Fodinibius salicampi: one gene and its partner. The protein of the gene in region 1 interacts with the protein of each later gene in a pairwise test. Links are inferred from orthologs where the notes say so. Each region holds a gene or a part of one and is shown in the gene's direction. Other genes may lie near its edges.

The links. The genes of interacting proteins can lie anywhere in the genome.
Region 2: the proteins of dnaN (region 1) and dnaE interact in binary tests that used the Escherichia coli proteins (3 or more experiments, as listed by UniProt). The link is inferred for Fodinibius salicampi from one-to-one orthologs.

Annotation. Positions count from the first base shown.
Region 1 is NZ_BAABRS010000003.1:315,986-319,728, reverse strand. Bases 594-3,436 are described here. They hold dnaN (DNA polymerase III subunit beta), read left to right. Parts: upstream 594-1,378; coding sequence 1,379-2,494; downstream 2,495-3,436. Other genes in these bases: ABEB05_RS12520 (class I SAM-dependent methyltransferase), read left to right, coding at 3,382-3,436; ABEB05_RS12525 (SAM hydrolase/SAM-dependent halogenase family protein), read left to right, coding at 2,487-3,275; miaA (tRNA (adenosine(37)-N6)-dimethylallyltransferase MiaA), read right to left, coding at 594-1,075. Outside these bases: phosphoribosylformylglycinamidine synthase subunit PurS, read right to left, coding at 1-107; more of miaA, read right to left, coding at 146-593; more of ABEB05_RS12520, read left to right, coding at 3,437-3,743. UniProt on the Escherichia coli protein: Confers DNA tethering and processivity to DNA polymerases and other proteins. Acts as a clamp, forming a ring around DNA (a reaction catalyzed by the clamp-loading complex) which diffuses in an ATP-independent manner freely and bidirectionally along dsDNA.
Region 2 is NZ_BAABRS010000004.1:181,548-186,510, forward strand. The notes cover bases 607-4,669. They hold dnaE (DNA polymerase III subunit alpha), read left to right. Parts: upstream 607-986; coding sequence 987-4,469; downstream 4,470-4,669. Other genes in these bases: ABEB05_RS14360 (response regulator), read right to left, coding at 607-778; trxA (thioredoxin), read left to right, coding at 4,586-4,669. Outside these bases: ABEB05_RS14355 (M1 family metallopeptidase), read right to left, coding at 1-346; more of ABEB05_RS14360, read right to left, coding at 413-606; more of trxA, read left to right, coding at 4,670-4,921. UniProt on the Escherichia coli protein: DNA polymerase III is a complex, multichain enzyme responsible for most of the replicative synthesis in bacteria. This DNA polymerase also exhibits 3' to 5' exonuclease activity. The alpha chain is the DNA polymerase catalytic subunit.

The DNA of each region.
Region 1 (3,743 bases):
TCTTCTATATTGGTAAGTCCTAAATCTTTTAGTGCGTGATGGGCGGCCTTGCCTTGTGGGTCTAAAATGGATTTTCGTAGTGTAACGTTGACAGTAGCCTTATACATTGGTATAAATATCAGTGCGATTTAATGTGAGGGTAAAGTTAATCTTTATTTAGCTTAGCTGCTACCTGTTGTGCGATAAAATTATGAGCCTCTGTATCGGGGGTATTATCCAAATTAATCCAGCGTATGAACTCCCATCGGCGGAACCAGGAAAGCTGCCGTTTGGCATACCTGCGTGTTTTGGTTTTTATATCCTTGATCATCTTTTCACGACTCATATTTCCATTAATAAATTGTATGGCTTGCTTGTAACCTACCGTATTCAGACCAGGATCTTCAAGACTATATCCGCGCTGCAGTATTTCTCTAACTTCATTCAGAAAGCCTTGCTCAAACATTTTGTCAACGCGAAGGTTAATGCGATCGTATAACTTTTGTCGGTCTCTTTTGAGGCCGAATACCAGCATGTCATCCGGTACGCTTATGCTATTATTGTCGGAATGATAAGAACTAAACGGGCGCCCTGTTTGCATCCATACATCAAGTGCACGAACAATACGCTGGGTATTCATACCGTCCATTTTTTGTGCGTAATCCGGATCAATGGATTGAAGCTTTTGATAAAGCGGTTCAATTCCATCGGATTCGATTTGTGCTTCAAGTTTATTAATGTTCTCTTCGTTTGCTTCGGGCACATCATCCAGCGGCTGAATGGTGCACTGCACATGTAGGGTACTCCCTCCTACATAAAGAATATTTTTACCCCGCTCCTCAATTTCTTGTCGCCACTGTTCGGCTCGTTCGGCATAATTTGCAGCACTATCTTTAACAGCGGGGTCGATAATCGAGAGGTTATAGTGTGGAATGCCTCCACGTTCTTGTTTCGTGGGGGTGGCTGTTCCTATATTCAAGTATTTATAACATTGACGGGAATCAACGGATATGATTTCCGCACTAAGTTTTTTTGCCAGACTAACGGAAAGTGCTGTTTTACCAACTGCAGTGGGACCTAAGAGCAGAATACGCACAAATAAATCAATTATGGTTAAGATTTTTCAAGCCTTTAAACATAAGAAAATATGTACTCTGGTGGAGAATGATATTTCTTGGGACGTTGCTATCTCACTGAGTAAGTATTAGTTGCTGATAAAAGAAAAAGAAGGTTTTTCGTGCTAAAATCAGAAAATGAAGAATCTGTAAAATCGCCATGAAAATTTCCGTATAAAGAACGGTTAATGTGGTTGCTAAGAGAGTGAGGATTTATTAGTATATGGTACTTATTATGCGGGCTTTTTTTAAGCCTGATAAATACTCAGCAAAAAAAATTTCTTATGAGATTTAATGTATCAAGTAGTGAACTAGTTAAAGCTCTGTCGGCTGTTTCGGGTGCTGTACCAAATAAGGCTACCCTGCCTATCCTGGAAACTATTTTGTTTAAAAGTGAGGATGGAAGTTTACGGCTGACTGCCACCGATCTTGAAATATCTATTATTGAATATATGGATGCGGATATTGATGAAGATGGTGCAGTAGCCATACCGGCACGACGTCTTACGGAAACACTCCGCCAACTACCCGATATCCCTGTTTCCTTTGAAGTGGATGAAAAATTTAATGTCAAATTTAGAACGGATAAAGGGACCTATAAGCTGGTAGGAGAAGATCCTGATGAATTTCCCGAAGTCCCCAATCTGGATGAGGGCCATCAGTTAGAGACCACAAAAAAGGATATGATCAAAGCTATTGATAAGACGCTCTTCGCAGTATCCAATGATGATCTGCGTCCTGCAATGATGGGGGTGTATTTTGATATTGGTCCCGAAGAAAGCAAGTTTGTAGCTACAGACGGTCACCGGTTGGTTCGCTATATCAAGAAGGATTTAACCAGCGATGAGGAAATGAACTTTATCGTGCCCGAAAAAGCGTTAAACCTGGTGCAGAAGGCACTTCATGCAGATGAGTGTGTACTTACCATTACAGAGGATCACGCCCGGTTTAAGAGTGGGAATACCATTGTTATTACGCGACTGATTAATGAACAGTATCCTAATTATGATTCTGTAATTCCCCGGGAAAATGATAAAACACTCATTATTGATAAGGAACAGATGTTAGCTACGGTAAAAAGAGTGGCTATATTTTCAAGCTCAACTACCCGGCAAATCCGTCTTCAAATGCATCCGGATAAGCTGACCATTCGGGCCGAAGATATTGATATGAGCAGTGAAGCCAAAGAAACAATTGGATGCGAATACGATAACGAAGAGATGGAAATTGGTTTTAACGCTAAGTATCTGGCTGATGTATTGGGTAATGTGGATGACGAGGAAGTCTACTTCGAATTTTCTACGCCAAACAGGGCAGGTATTGTTAAACCATCAGGAGAAGAGGAAAATGAGCAAATGCTCATGCTGGTGATGCCGGTGATGCTGAACACTTATGCGTAATGTAATTACTCTTACGACAGACTTCGGTCTGCAGGATTATTACGTAAGTGCGATGAAGGCTGTAATGCTGGGTATCGCTCCCGAAGCACGCTTGGTGGATGTCTCCCACGATATTCCATCCCAGGATATTATGGCTGGGTCATGGGTGCTTAAAAATTCGGCGATGCTTTTTCCCTCCGGCACAGTGCATACCGTCGTTATTGATCCAGGGGTGGGAACCGATCGCAATGCTGTAGCTTTGAAGATCGAGGATCAGTATTTTGTGGGCCCGGATAACGGTATTTTTTCGCTATTGACAACCGATCGATCCTATAGCGCAGTTAAACTCAATAAGAAAGAGTATTTACGTGAAAGCCGGTCTAATACCTTTCACGGGCGCGATGTTTTTGCTCCGGCTGCCGCGCATTTAAGCCGGGGTGTGACTCTGGAAGAGCTGGGGGAGCCGCTGGATGAACTAATCAGCTATCGTTGGATGCAGCCTATTGCCGATAAGGACGGTTTGGAGGGAACCATCATCCATATTGATAAGTTCGGTAATCTGGTTACAAATATTTCGGCTGACCTTATTGATGAAGTTCTTGCTGGTAAAGACGTTAAGATATATGTTGGTAATGTTATTTTGAATGAAATTAACACCACTTTTGGCGCTGTAACCGAAGGAGAACCTGTGGCGTACATAGGAAGTGCCGGCATGCTGGAAGTGGGAATCAATAAGGGGGATGCTCAAAAAATGCTGGGTGTCCAGAAGGGGGCTCAAATTTCGATTATTCTTCAAAAATAGCTTTGCCTCTCTGTAACACTTTCCGACTGGGAAACGTATTAGGTATAAAATGTATTTAACCTATATCATTCCTAACAATATTCAGGATCGATTAATCCCCTAGCTTATGGCTCTTGAAATCAGGTCTCCCAAATATGAACGGGCAGCTATTACTATTCCCACAGAAGTAGCACAGCTGCAGAAGTCCTTCAACGGAACCGTATGCTCTAATAAAGGAGATGAATATCCTATTCGGGATAATATCACAGATTTACTGGATGAGGAAACGATAGAAATGTCGTGGGCCCAAAGTTCTAACCACTGGAGATTAACAGCCACGCTGTATGAGGAAATCTGGAGAAAGCGCTCTCTTTCAATATTGACCGGAGATGAGTTTCCAATTCAAAAGGAACAGCAGTTACTTTCCGACTGGTTGAATCCGGAACGTGGCAAGCTATATCTGGATATTGGCTGCTCAACGGCCCTCTA
Region 2 (4,963 bases), on another replicon or contig:
TCAGCGTATCGGGGGAGTTGTTATGATAGGTAATAGTGCTGCTTCCTTTAATCAGGGTATCCTCGGGAATGAGTTCCACATCCATATCGTATTCGGCACGTTGTTGCCAATAGTCTGTTCCCGGCTCACCAGACATTGTTCGGGTTCCTTCCTCCATGGCTTGAAAAAAAGCATGGGGTATTTCATTAGTAATGGGATTAGGAACCATTCGATCCCGTTCGGATGGCAATTGGGACTGCTTCTCCTGTTTTTGTTCATTGGTTTGATCGACTGCTGTTTGCTGACTGGCAGTACATCCGGCAAAAACGAAGGCCATAGCTACCACAGATATCGCCGTCGTTTTCATTTTGATTGAAATTGAATTAGCTAGGTATAGCATATGACGTATAATTTTTGGCTGTAAGGAAGGTTGCTATTTAATATCAAAATGTTTCTTTATTACTCCTTTGAGATCATCAAAATCAATGGGTTTGATTAGATAATCAAGGTACTTAGTGGCTTGCGCAGCCCGCCTTTTATGGTTTGGATCGTTGCTGCTTGTGATGTAAATGACAGAAATATCTTTTTCATCCTGGATCTTTTTTACGGCATCGATACCATCCATTTCACCTTCCAGTATGATATCCATTAAAATAAGGTCAGGGTTAAAGTTCTGAGCCGTTTCAACAGCTGTTTTCCCATAGACCATATTTCCTTCTGTTTCAAACCCTAACCGATTAAGATAGGTCTCATATAGGAAACTAAGGACTAAATCGTCTTCTACAACAAGTGCTTTCATTGGCTGATTTATACCCCTGCTCAAAAAGATTCTGACTGAAAATTGATTTTAAAATAGCAAAATAGAAGGGTAAGACCATATTTTTCTAATGCCATCACTATTTTTCTTTGCATGAAGTATACTTTTTAAGGAAATCTCTTCTTAATTTTCTGGGAAAGGAATCGTATTATAATAGTCTGTGCCAGTGCTAATTTTTAAGTGATATTGCATGAATTTTTCTCACCTACATTGCCATACTCAATTTAGTATGCTTGACGGTGCCGCCAGCATCAGTCAGCTTATCAAGAAGTCAAAAAATGAAGGTATGCCAGCCATTGCCATTACCGATCATGGCAATATGTTTGGGGTGCCGGAGTTTGTTAATGAGGCACAGAAGCAGGGAGTTAAGCCAATTATTGGCTGTGAGTTTTATGTAACTCCCTCTGGCATGGATGACAAAAAGGATACCACTCGCTACCACCAGGTGCTGCTGGCGAAAAATATGACGGGCTATAAAAATTTGTCTAAGCTCTGTTCGATGGGCTACACCGAGGGGATGTACTACAAACCGCGTATTGATAAGCCCACACTGGCTGAGCATGCAGAAGGACTTATTGCAACAACCTGTTGTATTGCCAGCGAAATAAATCAGACTATAATCAATAAGAGTGAAAAAGAGGCCAAGCGGATTTTTGAGTGGTATCTGAATGTGTTTGGGGATGATTATTACATTGAACTACAGCGGCACGGACTGGAGGATCAGAATCGCTGCAATGAAACGCTGGTTAAATGGGCTAAACAGTACAATGTGAAAATGATTGCTACTAATGACTCTCATTATGTAGAGGAAGAAGACTCCGAGGCCCATGATATCCTCTTAGCCCTGCAAACTAATGCGGACATCGATGATCCCAATCGATTTCGATTTACTGATGATAATAACAATCTGAACACGGAATTTTACTTGAAAACGCCGGAGGAGATGGAGGAACTCTTCAGTGATCTGCCTTCGGCAATCGATAATACCAATGAGATTATCGAAAAAGTAGATGATATTGATCTCAGCTCCGAATTGCTCCTGCCGCATTATAGTATCCCGGATGAGTATGATTCGATGTACGATTATCTTCGTCAGCTTACCTATGAGGGGGCTAAAAAACGTTATGGGGAGATTACCCACGATGTGAGTGAACGCATTGAGCAGGAGCTGACTATCATTAAGGAAATGGATTTTGTAGGCTATTTCCTGATTGTACAGGATTTTACTTCTGAGGCCCGCAAGCGGGATGTCTTTGTTGGTCCTGGACGTGGTTCTGCGGCTGGTTCTATCGTGGCGTACTGCCTGGGAATAATTAATATTGATCCCCTGCGGCACGATCTGCTGTTCGAGCGTTTCCTGAATCCTGAGCGAGTAAGTCCCCCGGATATAGATATTGATTTCGATGACAGCGGCCGCCAGGAAGTGATCGACTATGTAGTTGAAGAATACGGTCGCGATAACGTGGCACAAATTGTTACCTATGGAACAATGAAGGCGAAGACAGCCATCCGTGATGTGGGGCGTGTATTGGGAGTGCCGCTGGAGGAGGTGAACCGGATTACCAAGCTGTTCCCCGATCAGCCGGGTGTAAATACCTTTGATAAGGTTTTGGACAAGTCTAAGAATCCTGAGTCTGCGGATGATATTAAAGAGCTGTTTGATCATCCTGATCCACAGGTACAGAAAATGATGCGCTTTGCGCGTACGTTGGAAGGGTCTGCCCGGCAAACTGGTATCCACGCGGCAGGGGTCATTATTGCCCCGGGAGAAATAAGTGATTATGTTCCCGTCGCCCTTTCTAAAGACAAGGAATTAATTACCCAGTATGATGGTCCCCACGCTGAAGATTGCGGACTGTTGAAAATGGATTTCCTCGGTCTTAAAACGCTTTCTATCCTCAAAACAGCCATAGAGTATGTAGAAGAAAATCATGGAGTACACTACGAGTTGGATGAGATTCCTGAAGAGGATGAGAAGACGTTTGAGCTTTACCAGAAGGGAAATACGATCGGGACCTTCCAGTTTGAGTCGGATGGCATGCGGAAATATCTTAAGCAGTTAAAGCCTACCGAATTGGACGATCTGATTGCGATGAATGCCCTTTATCGTCCGGGCCCCATGCAGTTTATCCCCGAGTATATTGATCGAAAGCACGGTCGAAGTGAAGTGGAGTATCCACATCCAGACCTGAAAGAGCTGCTGAAACCGACTTACGGTATCATGATCTACCAGGAGCAGATTATGAAGGCCGCCCAGATTATTGCCAATTATTCACTGGGCGAAGCGGATTTGCTTCGCCGGGCTATGGGTAAGAAAAAGAAAAAAGTAATGGCCAAGCAGCGCAAGGTCTTTACTGAAAGAGCTGTTGATAATGGGGTATCCGAAGAGAAGGCCGAAGAACTCTTTGATATTATGGCCGAGTTTGCGAACTATGGTTTTAACAAATCACACTCGGCGGCGTATTCTGTTGTAGCTTATCAAACTGCGTTCTTTAAGGCCAATTATCCGCCGGAATATATGGCCGCGGTCTTAACGCACAATATGGGCGACATTGATAAGGTGTCCAAGTTTATTGAAGAGTGCTACCATATGGGCATTACGGTAGATCCTCCGAATATAAATACGGGAGCCGGAAAGTTTGTAGCGGTGGATGGACGAATTCAGTATGGAATGGAAGCTATCAAGGGGGTGGGTTCCAATGCCGTGGATGAGGTAGTGAAGGAGCGTAAAGAAAATGGAAAATACGAGTCGATTTATGATTTCGCCCGTCGCATTGATCCTCGCGTTTGTAACAAACGCACCCTTGAGGGGTTGATTCAGGCGGGAGCCTTTGATTCTTTGAATCCAAACCGTCGAAAGCTGTCCAATAATATGGAAACGATTATCAGCTACGGTTCAAGGGTGCAAGAGATGGAAAACTCTAATCAGTCGGATCTGTTTGGAGACGGCAGCGGAAGTGCCTCTGCTATTGATGAGCCAGAGCTGCAGGAAATTAAACCATGGTCGAATATTGAACGGCTCAATAAGGAACGGGAACTGATTGGCTTTTATCTGAGTGGACATCCACTGAGTAAATACAAAGAAGATATACGTATCTTCTGTTCCCATACCTTAAAGGCTGAGGAACTGGAACAGCTCAATGATCGTACTGAAGTTCGGTGTGCCGGTATTATTACGGAAGTTAAACGGGTAACCGATAAAAAAGGACGTCCCTTTGCCTTTTTGCAAATGGAGGATTTACACGGCACGGTAGAGGTCATTGCCTTTAATGATGTGTACGACCGAAATTTAGGCATGATACAGGTCGATACCTTAGTCGTCGTGGATGGTAGTATTGATACCCGCCGCGGGAAACCCCAAATTATAGCTAACAGTTTTGAACGAATCGAAAGTATGCGGGAAAAATATCAGGATCAGATAGAGCTGAAGCTGGATATTGATACTTCCCAGGTAGATGAGAGTGAGCTGCAGGAAATGGCTAATCTCTTCAAGAATAATCAAGGACAAACGAATGTACACTTTAATGTGTTAAGCAGGGAGGCAAAGCGACCTTTTGCCATGCATGTGCGTAAATACGTGGTGGATCCCAATGAAGAGTTAATCGGCGGATTGAAATCACTGCTGGGCGAGGATTCTGTTCAAATGAAACGGAGCGTGAATGGCAGAAGATAAATTTTTGTAATAGGTCGTATAATAAGAAGTGATATGATAGTTTTGTAAATTTATAAGATATTAACATCGAAATTAAATCGAAGGATTTAACTTTAACTAACGGACAAAATGTTATTATGAGTAAAGCACTAGAACTCACAGATGAAACGTTTGAAGAAGAAGTATTAAATGCTGATGCAGATACTCCTGTATTGGTGGATTTTTGGGCTGAATGGTGTGGCCCATGCCGGATGGTCGGGCCTGTTGTAGAGGAATTGGCTGAAGAGTTTGAAGGAAAAGCGAAGGTAGGTAAGGTAGATGTAGATTCTAACTCTGAAACATCCACCAAGTATGGCATTCGTAGTATACCCGCTCTGCTCATTTTTAAAGATGGAGAAGTAGTTGATCAGATTGTAGGAGCAGTACCTAAAGCCCAGCTTAAAAAACAGTTGGAAGCGCAGGTTACAAACTAAAAGAGTGCACTTTTTTAGTATTGGAGGCGGTGGAAGAGATTC